4 regions of the Alkaliphilus crotonatoxidans genome follow, and region 1 is predicted to be linked to each of the others. Evidence: riboswitches for the same ligand, from Rfam matches in the RefSeq annotation. Region 1 holds a riboswitch; each other region holds the start of a gene.
What was found. A riboswitch is a leader RNA that binds a small molecule or an ion and turns the genes downstream of it on or off. The one in region 1 is predicted to bind cobalamin.
Positions count from the first base shown of each region.

Region 2: another riboswitch for cobalamin. It lies ahead of cobU (bifunctional adenosylcobinamide kinase/adenosylcobinamide-phosphate guanylyltransferase); the one in region 1 lies ahead of hemA (glutamyl-tRNA reductase).
Region 3: another riboswitch for cobalamin. It lies ahead of cobT (nicotinate-nucleotide--dimethylbenzimidazole phosphoribosyltransferase); the one in region 1 lies ahead of hemA (glutamyl-tRNA reductase).
Region 4: another riboswitch for cobalamin. It lies ahead of ACYQ1I_RS00015 (DUF4430 domain-containing protein); the one in region 1 lies ahead of hemA (glutamyl-tRNA reductase).

Region 1 is NZ_BAAHXS010000004.1:916,548-920,201, forward strand. Features, by position in the region: gene ACYQ1I_RS06940 (sensor histidine kinase) at 1-369, shown strand, start outside; gene ACYQ1I_RS06945 (TVP38/TMEM64 family protein) at 462-1,121, shown strand; cobalamin riboswitch at 1,204-1,386, shown strand; gene hemA (glutamyl-tRNA reductase) at 1,492-2,763, shown strand; gene ACYQ1I_RS06955 (precorrin-2 dehydrogenase/sirohydrochlorin ferrochelatase family protein) at 2,777-3,409, shown strand; gene hemC (hydroxymethylbilane synthase) at 3,396-3,654, shown strand, end outside.
Region 2 is NZ_BAAHXS010000006.1:397,920-401,573, reverse strand. Features, by position in the region: gene ACYQ1I_RS13955 (histidine phosphatase family protein) at 1-253, opposite strand, end outside; gene cobS (adenosylcobinamide-GDP ribazoletransferase) at 264-992, opposite strand; gene ACYQ1I_RS13945 (cob(I)yrinic acid a,c-diamide adenosyltransferase) at 992-1,534, opposite strand; gene cobU (bifunctional adenosylcobinamide kinase/adenosylcobinamide-phosphate guanylyltransferase) at 1,547-2,104, opposite strand; cobalamin riboswitch at 2,204-2,384, opposite strand; gene ACYQ1I_RS13935 (lipase family alpha/beta hydrolase) at 2,421-3,654, opposite strand, start outside.
Region 3 is NZ_BAAHXS010000004.1:675,107-678,760, forward strand. Features, by position in the region: gene cobT (nicotinate-nucleotide--dimethylbenzimidazole phosphoribosyltransferase) at 647-1,696, opposite strand; cobalamin riboswitch at 1,839-2,017, opposite strand; gene ACYQ1I_RS05750 (family 78 glycoside hydrolase catalytic domain) at 2,087-3,654, opposite strand, start outside.
Region 4 is NZ_BAAHXS010000001.1:1,130-4,783, reverse strand. Features, by position in the region: gene ACYQ1I_RS00020 (S-layer homology domain-containing protein) at 1-546, opposite strand, end outside; gene ACYQ1I_RS00015 (DUF4430 domain-containing protein) at 634-1,446, opposite strand; cobalamin riboswitch at 1,662-1,856, opposite strand; gene ACYQ1I_RS00010 (S8 family serine peptidase) at 2,058-3,654, opposite strand, start outside.

The DNA of each region.
Region 1 (3,654 bases):
GTGGCAATTGATCGGGAATTAATGGTGTTGGGCGACGAATATCGAATTGAACAGGTATTAAACAACCTGATTCATAATGCAGTAAAATACTGCTATCATAATGCATTGGTTCGGGTAGAGGTAAAGGATCAAGGTGAAAAAATATGGGTAGGGGTTTTTAACGAAGGAAGGCCCATCCCCCAAGAGGATATGAACTATATATGGGAGAGCTTCTACAAAGGAGAGGAAAGACCTGGAACAGGGTTAGGTCTAGCCATTGTCAAAAGTGTGCTGGAGCTGCATCAAAGCAATTTTGGTGTAAGAAATGAAAAGAACGGTGTCTTATTTTATTTTGATTTAGAAAAAGCAGGAAATTCAGAATCTATATAGAAGCAATAATTTGACATGGCTTAAGCAGGCCCAGACTAAGTAGTAGCAGGCAGGCCTGATTAAGGCAATTAGGAAAGGAATAGGGTAGGGTTATGAAGCCATTTACAAAAATTCTTCGACTAGTCCTAATTCTTGCACTAGCCCTGGGGGTTTATCTTCTTTTTACAAATGGCCTGGGTGGCCGTTCTGTAGATATAAAAAAGCTGCAAAACCTGGTGGAATCCTTTGGTATGTGGGGGGTAGCGGTATTTGTTATTCTATCCTCCATTAGACCCTTTCTGTTTATTCCCAGTCCGGTTCTATTTGTACTGGGAGGGGTGCTTTATGGAGGTTTGATAGGAAGTATTCTAAGCCTAGTGGGGCTTTTGACGGGTGCCTCCCTTTGCCGTTATTTTGCCGGGCGGTTTCAAAAATTTTTTGTCAGGATTATTGGAAAGCATCACAGGGATAAGCTGGAGGAATTGGGTGGAGAAAAGGTGGTAAAAAAACTGTTTATGATGAGGGTAACCCCAGGCTTTCCCTTTGACCCCATAAGCTACGGTGCAGGCCTGGCAGGAATTAACTACTCTCAATTTTTATTGGGAACGGCTTTGGGAAGTACCCCTAAGGTATTTTTATATACTTTTTTAGGTGACGGTATTGATGAAATATTTTCCATTAAAACCCTTGCAGTTTTTATTATTTTAATCCTTTTAGCCTGTCTGCCACTGTTGTTAGATAAAAGACCGGCCGAGTATTTAAACCATAATTAGATTGTATCAAGATACAGTTAAAAAAAACTTGGTATAGGACATTTAATTTGATATAGTTATAACGAAACAGAAAATAAAAAATATAGATCATTTTTAAATAGGTTTAACATCAAATCGATGTTATGAAAAAGGGAAGTTGGGTGAAAATCCCACGCGGTCCCGCCGCTGTAAAGAGGAGCTTCTTCTTAGTAACCACTGGGAAACCGGGAAGGAAGAAGAAGTAATGAATCTGAGCCAGAAGACCTGCCTATTTAACAATAACATCAATTCTACGGGTCATAGAAGGTGTTCTGGTATTAAATGATGAAAGCATACCCCTTGACCCAGTTCAAGGGGTTTATTAATGGATAAGAGGAAAAGGTGATTAAAAATGAACTTAGTGGTTTTTGGGGTTACCCACAAAAGCTCTACCATTGGCCTTAGAGAGAAGGTGGCTTTTACAAAGTCAAAGCTTGAAAGGGCCTATGAGGCCTTTAATCAGGATCCCTTTATTAAAGAGGCCATTATTATTTCAACCTGTAACCGAAGCGAAGTCTTCGCTTTGGTAGCGGATTCCTCACGGGCCTGTGAATATTTCAAAGGCTTTTATCAAGACTTTTTTAAGCTTACTGAAATAGAGCTGAAGGGCCAATATCATTTTTTAGACGGAAAATTAGTAGTTACATATTTGTATAATGTCTGCTGCGGCTTCGACTCCCTGGTGCTGGGGGAAGATCAAATCCTGGGGCAGGTGAAGGAAGCCTACTATTTTGGCATGGAGGAGGGAAGCAGCGGCAAGGTATTAAATAGACTTTTTCTTGAAGCCATTTCCACCGCCAAGGAGATTAAAGCCAAAACGGGAATATCAAACAATCCCCTGTCTATTAGCACCATTGCAGTGAAACAAATTGAGCGGCAGGTAGGGAGCTTAACCGATAAGCGGGTGTTGGTAATTGGCTTTGGCAAAATGAGTCGGATTGCCATAGAAAATTTAATAGATAAAAATATTAAGGAAATTTACCTATGCAACCGAACCAGGGAAACTGTTGAAAAACTTCAAAAAAGCTATCAACAAATTCAATATTGCCCCTTTGAGGAACGCTACCACCTGATTAACAAGGTAGATGTAATTATCAGTGCCACAGGGGCCCCCCATTACGTACTGAGGCAGGAGGCCTTTCAAAAAAGCTATAAAGGCAAAGGCTCATTATGTATAGTGGATATTGCCCTGCCCCGGGATGTTGAGCCTTCCATAGGCGAAATAAAAGGAGTCACGCTATTTCATATTGATCAATTAAATGAGATTGCAAAGGAGAGCATGGCCTTTCGAAAGCAATGCGTTGGGGAAGCAGCCCAATCGATTCAAGAGGCCGTGGAGGAATATTGTAATTGGTATCGATGTCTGCCCATCTATTCAAGAATCGAAGCTATAAAAAGCTATAGCGACCGGTTAACCCAGGAGGAATTGGAAAGGCTCTTTAAAAAGCTTCCCCATGTGGAGGACCGAGATAAAGGGCAAATAGAACAGGTCGTCAAGAGCCTAATTAAAAAAATCTGGAGAAGGCCGATTCTACAAATGAAAAATGCCGGTATCGGGGGACGGGGCGAAGAGGTTGCCGCCATTGTAGACGAGCTTTTTGATTTCCATAATACCAAAAATTGATGGGGGAATGAATATGTACTATCCAATCATGCTCCAGCTTGCCGGTCGACGCTGTACCGTTGTGGGGGGCGGAAGGGTGGCCGAACGAAAAATAAATTCCCTGCTCCAGCATGGAGGCCAGGTGACTGTCATTAGCCCCAAATTGACCCCGCATCTTCTGACCTTAGCACAAGGGGGTAAAATTCAATGGCAGAAAAGATTCTATGAAAAGGGGCTTTTAAGGGGCAGCGAGCTAATCATTACAGCCACCGATGATCCCTTGGTCAGTCAAGCCTGCTGTGAGGAAGCCCGGGCCCTGGGCATTATGATTAATGTGGTGGACATGCCGGAAAGGGGAGATTTTATTATACCCGCCATCCACCGGCAAAACAGCCTTACCTTTGCCGTTTCAACGGAGGGGAAAAGTCCCCTGCTGTCCCGGGCCATTGTTGCCGAATTAGCTCAGCGGTATGGCAAAGACCATGGTCATTTAGTGGATATATTGGGAAAGATCCGTGAAAGGGCCCAATTAGAAATAAAAGATTCCGTAAAACGAAAGGAACTATATGAAATTTTAGTACAGGCTGGTCTTACGGGAACAGCAGACCTCTGGGAAATCTACGAGGCATTTAAATATAAAGAGGGTGAAGAAAATGAGAACCATTAGAATTGGCTCCCGGGCCAGTCAACTGGCCTTGGCCCAGGCAGCAATTATTGTAGAGCAATTGAGGGAGCATTTTCCGCAGCACCAATATGAAGTCATTAAAATCAAGACCATGGGTGATAAAATACTGGACAAAACCCTTGATAAAATAGGTGGTAAGGGCCTGTTTGTCAAAGAAATACAAAATGCGCTCCTTGAAAATCGAATTGACCTGGCTGTCCACAGTATGAAGGATATGCCGGCCCAAA
Region 2 (3,654 bases), on a different contig from region 1:
TGATTTCCCGAAGGCCATTGATGGCTACCGATTCCAGACCTCTGCCACCTTGAATTATTTGTGCCGTCTCTTCCGTCCTTTTTAAGCCGCTGTGATAAATACTATGGATTTCAACAGAGGTCAAGGCCTTGGCGGCATCCTGGGCCTGCTTTCGCCCTTTTTCATTCAAAGGAGGATCAGCCCAACCACATAATCGTTTGTGAAGATTATGGTCAGTTTCACCATGGCGAATTAAATAAAGGCTTGTTGACACCATCTCACCCCTATCTCAATTGAATTAGTAAAAATAACAGATACAATACCTCAGACAGCTCGCAAAGGGCCCCCAGGGTATCCCCCGTCATGCCTCCAATAACCTGTGCTGCATGGAATTTATAGAGACTTGAAAAGCCATATAGTATGCCGATGAAAATCAGACTTCTGGGATAATAGAAGGTCATTAAGGTTCCCATGGCCACCACCAGGAGCAGCATGGGGTTGGAGACCTTTCCGATAAATGCATTACCTAATCCACTTTTTCTTCCATAGACTGCACCATGGCACCCGAAGGCCAGGGCCAGTCTTCCCATGATGGGCATATGAACAAGGGCTATCATCAAGTCTGACCCCTTAAGCAATATCAAGGCCGCAGCCTTAAGGATCAGCACCATCACAATGGCCAGTAATCCATTGGTACCCAGCCTGCTGTCCTTCATAATATCCAAAATCTGCTCCCGGGGGCGATTGCTGTAAAAACCGTCGAAGGTATCACCCAGACCATCTAAATGAAGGCCACCGGTCAAGACGATATAAAGGCTTAGGGTTAACAATATCCCAAGGGCCGATGGAAAGAGGTATGAAAACACGCTGTAGGCCAACAGATTGATCGCTCCCAGCAGCAGGCCCACCCAGGGAAAAAAAATAATTCCCCGATGAAAGGATTCATCTAAAGGAAGGTCCTTGACAATGGTGATTCGGGTCAAAAATTGCAAAATCCCAATGAAACGGCCCATCAGCTTTCAATTCCCTTCCTGGCGTAAATGCCCTGTTGAAAGGGGTGCTTAATCAGCTTCATCTCGGTTACATAATCAGCCCTTTCCACCAGCTCTGGGGGCGCATTTCGGCCTGTTAGAATTAATTCTACATGATGAGGCTTCGACTCAATCAAGTCTAAAATGACATCAACAGTAAGGATTTTATGATTAAGTACAGCCATAATTTCATCTAATATGATTAAATTATAGTGCTCTTCCTTCAAATGGCCTTCTATGATCTTCATTCCCTCCATAATTCCCTGCTGAACCTGTTTTTTTTCTATCTCGTTCATCTGAAAATAAAATTTGTTTGCCTTAATAAAGCGAATGATATCAAAATTAGGTATTTTTTCAATACTGTATAGCTCACCTGTATCATCACCCTTAAGAAATTGAGCCATTAATACCCGAAAGCCCGATCCCGAGGTTCTGATCCCCTGCCCCAGGGCAGCAGTCGTTTTTCCCTTTCCATCGCCGGTGTAAATATGAATTAAGCCCTTTTCCAATTTTTTTGTAAGCATATATTTCACTCCTCATTTTATTTTTAATGGGAGACCACAAACCGTTAAATAAACCTCATGGGCCTGGGAAGCCAGGTATTGATTTACTCTGCCTGCTATATCCCGAAAGGCCCTGGCCATAGGGTAGCCCGGTACGATGCCGAAGCCCACCTCGTTGGTAACCAGCACGACAGTGGCATCAGTATTTTTTGTATATTCAACAACCCTTACAAATTGATCCATTATTTTTCCTTCTATTTCATTGATCCTTAAGGGCTTTACCTTATCCCAATGGGGTTCATAATCCATCATTAGGTTTGTAATCATAATGGTCACACAATCCAATATGATTCCCTTCATGCAGGTTCCACTGAGGGCCAGCGCCCGATCCAATTCCCTATAGGCCTCCAGCGTTTGCCACCCCTGGGGACGGCTGGCTTGATGTTTTTTGATTCGATCCTGCATTTCCTGATCGAAGGCCTTGGCTGTGGCAACATAGAGTACCTTGTCCCCCAGCTCCCTTAAGAGACCTTCTGCAAAGGTACTTTTGCCGCTCCTGGCTCCTCCCGTTACCAAAATTAAATTTCCCATAACAATTTCCTCTTTCCTATAAATTAGAAAACCCTTACCTAAACACGACAGAGGTAAGGGCTTTTAATCAAAACCATGAAACATGCCTTCCCTCCGAAGGTAGTTTATTGCTGCGTGGCAGGTCTCCTGGCTTGTAACTCATCCTACAGGCAGCACCCTTCCCGGTTTCCCAGTGGTTTATGGCTGCCTTAGTCATTACTTACAGTAGCGGGGGCTGCAGTGGAATTTCACCACTTTCCCTATTAAGCTATTGTTTGCACCAACACAAGATATTAAATTCAAGTTAATCATACCAGAAACAACTATTTTTATCAATCTATTTTTCCGCCTCTAAATAGAAGCTGGCAAAGGGTCTATGGCCTAACCCTGATGCTTCGCCGGTATATTCTTTTTCTACCTCTCGTCCCAATACCAAAAGATTAATAGTTTGAATCTTGCTCCCTTGTATATATAAGTTATATTCACCGTAGGGAACGTTGCGAATGGCAATCCAATGGAAATCTCCCTCGTGCTCCTGAATCATATGGTCATAGCTGCTCTTGATTCCATCGGTATCATAGACTAATATGGTTTGCTGTCCTCTGGTCAGGGTAAACTCAATCGGTCCATTAAAAAGCAGGTGCAGGGTTTCTTCTTCCTCATGATAACTGTCAACCACTTGAACCCCATAGCCCTGAGAAATTGGGTTCAGGGCTTCCATCAGAATGCCATGATGGCTGCCGGGCAGTACATTGCCTATTCCTTTATCCAATGATGCACTGGCAACCGTCACTACACCGTCTCCCTGGCCGGTTTTTAAAATTCCTGTAATCATCTCTTTTCCATAATTAAGTAACTGTTGTGGGTCGACCACCAGCTGTTCGTTGGTTTCCTTTCCTTCTCCGCAATAGCAATAAAGCTCCTCTACCCGCTCCTTTAATATAGGCAATTGACTGTTAAGGTGGTCTAACAGTGGATTTTGATATCTCATATAACTTCTGGGTACCAGCACCCATTGATCAGGTGCTGATTCATAGGTTAAGATTGGCCCATAACCATTGGAGGGAATAAGCTGTCCCAGGGCCGGGAAATTTCTATGCAGCTCGGATAAATGACTTTCTCCCATAGGGATTTTTAGAATTTTTCTAAGTATCCAAAGATACCCCCGATAGATGATTTGGAATATTGATCTTTTTTTCACTGGTACCATTCTGCCGGTAGACCATAGATAATAGGCATCCAGGGCTCCCAGATTAGGCGTGCCAATTAGAATCAGCTTGTGTACTTCATTTTGATACAGCGATCCCTGAATAAAGGCTCTTGCCACCAATCCCCCCATGCTATGGGTAATGATATCAATCGATTGATCGGGATGTTTTTTCTTAGCCTCATTAATCATAGGAATAAGGTAAGTGGGTACAATTTCTTCTATTCTCCTGCGCCAATCATAATGGCATATATGAAGATTTTGTCCCCTGCGATAGCCTAAATTTTCCAATCCCCTTATAAAGGGATCATAAATTAATCGGGCCATACCAAAGCCCCACTTTTTTTGCCCCTTCAGCATATCT
Region 3 (3,654 bases), 240 kb from region 1:
CATATAGATAAACCTTCATTTCTGATAATAAGCAACATTCCACAGGCCAAAGACCTTTCCCTTACTTTCGCACCACGCAGGGAAGGATAGGCGGGTTTGTTCTCGGTTATATGCTTCCCATGCTTCAATCAGACTGTCGTAATATTGGCATGTTTCAGCTATATTATCTTTACGTGGCCCTTCTCTTAGGCTTTTTATTAGCTTAAATACCTTTCTTAAGGAGTCTTTGGCCTTTTCTATTTCACCGATAAATAAACTCTCAGATAAATGATGGATTTGATAAAATGTTACAATTTATTAAATTTCACCAGCATATCTAGCCATGAGAAAGTCTATTGTACGCTCAACATTTTTTAGATTCAGCCATATTTGATGGTTCTATTGATTATTATTTAACAACCTTATTATGTGAAAACAAGTGAAATTTTCATTTATGGTTAATAAATTCCAGTGTATTTCAACCCTTACCAGCTCCTCAATATATCTTTCCACCGGAATAACAATCTACCATGCTATAACTTTCAGCATAGTGTAGAAGTCATGGAAGCTTAAGTGAAATGGCATTGGTCATTGAAAACCCCATAGTATATTGAGGCTATATGACTTAAAGGTATTGCTGTTTTAACATTTTTAAACTGTAGTAATTCTATATTTCTCCAATGCCTTCTTTAAAGGTAACCATATGATTAATCATGTGACATGCTGCTTCAATAATTGGAAAGACCAGGGCCGCCCCAGAGCCTTCTCCCAAACATAAATCCATGTAGATCATCGGCTGAAGACCTAATAACTGGGAGGCTTTTTTACCACCTATTTCTGCTGATGCATGGGATGGTATCAAATAGTCCTTTACTTTTGGGGCAATTGCTGTGGCTATTAGTGCTGCTGCACTTGAGATATAACCATCCACCACAACCGGTATTCTATTGGCCGCTGCTGCCAGCATGACCCCCGCCATTCCTCCAATTTCAAGACCGCCAACCTTAGCCAGTACATCAATACCATCCGATGGATCAGGTCGGTTTAAAGCAATGGCCTTTTCTATTACTTTGGCCTTGTGCTCAACTCCACCTTCACCAGTTCCAGATCCTCTTCCTGTAATCTCGGTAGGGTTAATTCCTCCAAAGACTGCTACAATTGCAGTACTGGCAGTAGTATTACCGATGCCCATTTCACCGGTTCCCAATAGATTAACTCCCTTTTTAATTTCATCAGTAGCGATTTCAATTCCCACTTCCAAGGATTTTATGGCTTCTTTCCGGGTCATGGCAGGCCCCTTGGTCATATTATCTGTTCCATATTTTATTTTTCTCGCAATTAAACCACTGTTTCGTTCCAGATCTGCCTTTACCCCTACATCTACAGCAACTATTTTGGCCCCTGAAGCCTTTCCCAAGGCGCATACGCCAGTAACTCCTTTGGTAAAGTTCATCGTTTGTATAGCTGTAATTACCTGGGGATTACCAGCCACCCCTTCTTCATACACCCCATGATCCGCCGCCATTACGATAATTGCTTTGTTATCCACTATAGGGTGGATATTTTTGGTAATACCTGCCAGCTGCACCGCTAAATCTTCTAATCGCCCCAGACTCTTTGGCGGTTTAATTAGGTTGTCCACCCTTGTTCTAGCCTTTTCCATCATTTCTTTGTCCAGCGATTCAATCATACCAATGGTCTTTTGCAACAGATTCATAAAATCCTCTCCCTTGTTGAAATTTTATATGGAGTTCTCTTTAATTTAATTATTATAAGTGAGAACTTTTCTATCAATTTAAAAAATAAAAGTCTACAGCTTATTGAAATCACAATAAACTGTAGACTTTTCCATCATCCACGTTTCATAAAGTATATAGGCAGGTCTCCTGACTCTGGTTCTTTGCTCACTGAGCCTTCCCAGATAAATATCCGGTGGCGTTTTTCAGTAAAGCTCCCCATCACAGTGGTGGGTCCGTTGAAGATTTACACTTCATTCCCTATTCTCCTCAAAAGAGGCACCTATTACTTTCTTTTTATTTTTCATCTATATCATATAACATATGGAATTTATCGTCAATGGATATTGATATCAGCTGTAATAGATCATCTAGTCGTTCTCCTGGGCTGATCCCTTTGAGCAATTATCCATTTCAAGATTTGTGGTTGTATTATATTTGAAGTGATAGCGTCCTGAGCCTACCTCTAAGGGCCTTGCCTTTTCTGGAAGGACTATTTCTGCGGTTGTATTTGGCGGAATAATAATATCAATTGTAATTTTTCCATTGCAACATTCCCAAGAAACACTGATGAGTCCATACATTGTTTCCAGGGTCCCCTTTGCAGAAGTAAGGCCCTTTATAAAGGTCGGCGCTATTCTTATTCTCTTGTATCCAACATCTAGCAGCTGAATTCCTGCAACCCTTTGATATAACCAGTCACCTATGACACCATATGCATAATGGTTAAAGGAATTCATACCCGATTCTTCAAAGCTGCCATCGGGCAGCATGGAATTCCATCGTTCCCATATGGTTGTGGCGCCTTTCTTTACTGCATATAGCCACGATGGATAGTCATCCTTAAGAAGCAGCTCTCCCGCTATTTCATGAAGGCCATTTTCTGATAATGTATGACACAAATAGGATGTGCCTATGAAACCGGTAACAAGGTGATTTTTATGGTCAGCCAGGTTATTTTTTAAGGATGTAATGATTCTGTTTCTGTATTCCTTTTTAGCCAGGTTAAAATATAAGGCTAGGACACAGGCTGTCTGTGTTTCACTCACTAAACGTCCTGTTTTCGTAATGTATTCATCATTAAAGGCATTTAAAATATTATTGTACAGCTCGTAATACTTTTTATAATCCCCTTCCTTTCCAAGCAATTTTGCCGCTTTAAATACAATCTCTGTTGAATAGGCGTAAAAGGCAGAAGCTACCAGGTATATGTCCGTTACCCCTGTTCTGTTACTCCCTTCCTCTTTATCGAGTCCTAACCAGTCTCCATACTGGAATCCTGTCTGCCATAAATAGCCTTCTGACCTGGATTGAATATAATCAACCCAGCCCTTCATGCTCTCGTACTGATCCTCTAAGAATTTTAGATCTCCATACACCTGATACATTGTCCAGGGGATAATTGTAGCAGCATCTCCCCATCCAGCTGCCCCTTCATGCTTCCCCATAATATTGGGCACAATGGAAGGTACACCGAACTCCTTTGTTTGATCTGCGTCTAAATCCCTAAGCCATTTTGAAAAGAACAAGGCAACATTCATATTATATGCAGCTGTTCGTGCAAAGATCTGTGCGTCTCCTGTCCACCCCAAGCGTTCATCTCTTTGGGGACAATCGGTGGGTATGTCAAGAAAATTACTTCTTTGCCCCCATTCAATATTTTGCTGTAATCTGTTGATGAATTGATTTGAACATTCAAAACCTCCTGTTATTTCCATATCCGTATGTAATACGCAGGCAGTAAAGTTATCAAGGTTAAGGGATTCTCCCAGACCTTCCACCAAAATGTAGCGGAATCCATGGAATGTAAAGTGCGGCAGAAAAACCTCTTCTCCGCCCTTACAAACATATACTTCTGTCGCCTTAGCACCCCGTAAATTCTCTGTATAAAAATTGCCGTCTTTGTCTAAAACTTCCCCATGCCTTATGATTATCTTAT
Region 4 (3,654 bases), on a different contig from region 1:
TGCCAGACCAATTGCCGCCCAGTCCATACTGTAATGGTTGGTAACAACAACATTGCTGGCCCCTTCTATGGCAGACGCTACCCTTTCCCTCAAATTTTCCAGGGGCTTGGCCTCTACTGTAAATCTAACCGTCTGAAACCTGGGGGTTTGGGGGTCATTTGTGTCATAAATCCCTAGATCGTATTCTCCGGGAGCCATATCCTCGGGAATCGATATTTCATGATCGACCTTTCCCTCCAGATCGGTTGTTACGGGAATGTCTATCCAGCGATCTGATGGAGTTTCATAAATATCACTGGTGTCGGGGAGGAAAATTCCTAATCCGTAATCCTCATTGGGGTTTCCGTAAACACTGGCCGTTACGGTATCCCCAGGATAGACTGTCACTGTGCTTAGTTCAAGGGTTACATTGCTGAGGGCAGTATCGGCGTAGGCTGTCAGGGGGCCATTGCCAAAGATATTCAAGCCCTGGGGTATAAATAGATTTCCCAACACCATGGCCAACATGATTAAAAAGGAAATCGTTCTTTTATGCCTTATTCTCATTACAAACTCATCTCCTAGCTTATTGATAATATGAGCAAATTTATTTGCCCCTGAATTTTGTTACTTTACAACTGAATTAAAACGACTTTAATTATTTAATATTGTGATTGGCTTTCTCCATGATTTGACATGTTGTATTCCATCGGCTTCACTGCCTGAGGTATAATAGCTGTCCTGTACATATACGTAGCATTCCGTATCTGCCGTAACGCTGGGCAGGGTGATTGTTGCCTTCCCTTTATTGGCTCCGCTTGTGGCTGTTGTGCTTGAAGCAAGGATTGCTCCATCGGATACCCGCTCAACCACAACGGTGGCACTGCCTAATTCTTCAAAGGGGCTTATTGTCCAATTCCATAGGTCAGTAAAGATTTGTCCCTTTACAGTAACATCAAAGGAGCTGTTTTCGTTATAGGTTGAATTAATGCTGCTGTAATTGCTTAAGCAGGTATAATAGGTATACTCAGGCAGGGCATAATACCAACTTATTTTATCCCCATCATTTAGGGTATAGCTTGCTGCCCCAACACTTGGCAACTCATCTAATGTAGGAGAAGCCGATTGATCATTTGTATCCCATACTCTATACATCCAGCCTCCGAAGAATGAACTGGGATAATCCTGATCAGTTTGTCCTGCAACGGCGCTTACATAGCCACCGGATTCCGTATAGCTGATTGAATTGTCTGTGGCTGCTTCTTCAAAGGCATCCATTACTGTGAATCCTGTTGTATCAGTTAGCACAACCTCATATTCATCTAAAATTTCTCCGTTCCCGTCATGATAGCCTTGTATTCTAATTGTGACAGTTTTAGAAGCTGCAAAGGCTGTAGCTGAAAACATCATAGATATAATCATCACTAGGGTTACTATAATTGATAATTTTTTAATCGATCTTCTCATTATTAACCACCTCACATAAGAATTTTGTATCCTTCAGGGGCAAATAAAATTGCTTTATTGATCGAATCCTATTAAATTTTAACAAAATAAAACCTCTCAACTTGAATCATTAAGAGGTTTTTTAGCATTTTTAATCCTTATGTCATGCCTGTCAATATGTAAACCATACATTGCAGCATGCATCTTAAAACACCCCCCATCGACCGTAGAGTAAAATGGTGCATACAAAACAGGCAGGTCTTCTGGCTCAAGCGTCATCATCCTTACAACCTTCCCATGTTACCAGTGGTATTCTGTAAGGACTCCTCTTTTACAGCGGCGGGACCACGTGGGATTTTCACCCAACTTCCCTTTTCACCAATTAATAATTACTTCCCATAAAAAACCATAATTGGCACCTGTTTCAGCTATTCAGTTTTCACATACATTATATCTTATAAAATATGACTTGTCATGTAAAAATTTCCTTTTAAGGCCTATTCTTTAATACAGTCAATAAAAAAGCCTTAGATTAATTCTTTCTTAGGAATTAACTAAGGCTTTTTCAGAGAGATAGAGATAGCTTCTTTTCATTATAAAAATATAAACTAAGTTAAGTTTATATTTTATTACTAATTAATTGATAATTGATGCCCTGTAATTTCTAGTGAGTAATTGGCTGAATCATCTGCTCCATAAACGCCTATATAATAAGTACCGGTAGGTGGATTAGATAGGCTAAAGTGTTCTTGGGGTATAGCTTTATTTTCTTTTATCCAATAGGTTGATGGCGCCCCTTGATAAGGGTCATCGCCTGGTGCCCATATAACTATGTCAAGATTTTCTTCATTTTCATCTAATACTATCATGGTGACATTCAAATCTGCTTCTCCAGAATTAACACCTATAGGGTACAAAACTACCTTTCCGTACGAAACGTATCCATCAGGTATACATATATATGTTCGATAAGTATTGAAAGAGCCTGAGCCTTGGGCTGCATTCTTAATGGAATCATATGCCAGTATTCTTCCATTGCCATAGTTCTTATCGTAACCTATTTCACCCATATCTGTTCCACTAAACCTTATTGTAGTTGATTGTCCCAGAGAATATGCTGCATCATACATAAGTGCATAAACGCCTGAAAGCATAGGCGCAGACATTGAAGTACCTGATTTTACTGTATACTCACTACCTGTGTTAGCTGCTGCCGCCCTTATATTATACCCTGGAAGTACAACGTAAGGACCGTTGTTATAGGATACATTTCTATCAGTCCCACGGGAGGAACTTTCTGATAAGCCCCATCCCCCTTCATAAGGGTCTTTAATATTCCCCACAGAAGTAGAAGTATATTTAGCGTAAGTCGATAAAGTGTCATAATATGGTGGTTTATTACCATCATTACCTGCTGAAACAAAGACTGGAACTCCTTGGGCATCGATTTCATTAATCACCTCAATTATCTCTTTTCTCGCTTCGTAGGAAGCACTAGTCCCAATACTCATATTAACAACATTAATACCATATGTATCTAAATTTTGAAGAATCCATCTTAATCCTCTTAATGTATCTGCAGGATTTCCCTTCTTCCCAGCCTCAGGCAAAGTTTTTATTCCTACAAGGGCTGCCCCCGGGGCAACTCCTTCCTGAATTCCTGGATCTCCTTCTCCAGTGCCAGCTGCAATACTAGCAACGTGGGTACCATGTCCATGATCATCATAAGGATCAAGTTCACCGTTAACAGCATCATACCAACCAATTACTTTGCCTCCATCTAAGTCAACGTGTTCAGCATCAATTCCTGTGTCCATAACAGCAATTACAACATCATTCTTAGAGTAAGAATTCTCTCTTCCATCTAAATCACCAGTAACTTTAAAATCCTTCCTAGCTTTTTTTACACCTATCATATCCGTTGCTGCATTAAGGTTAATACCGATCTCATTATCTTCATTCTCATTCCATGAAGCTGGTTCATCTGGAAGAGAAAAATTATTAGTTGAGGCAATATACAGAACTTCATCCATTTTTTCTAGCTTACTTAATTGCTCACTCGTAATATTTTCAACGAGATATAGACCGTGCTTTTCTTTTATTATAGTTAAAGAATCACCAAAAATTTCTTTAAAAGCTTTTTCAAAATCTTCCGAAGAATAATCAAAATGGACTACAACATTTACATTAATACCTAATGTACTCATTTTTTTATTGGCTTTAATTTCT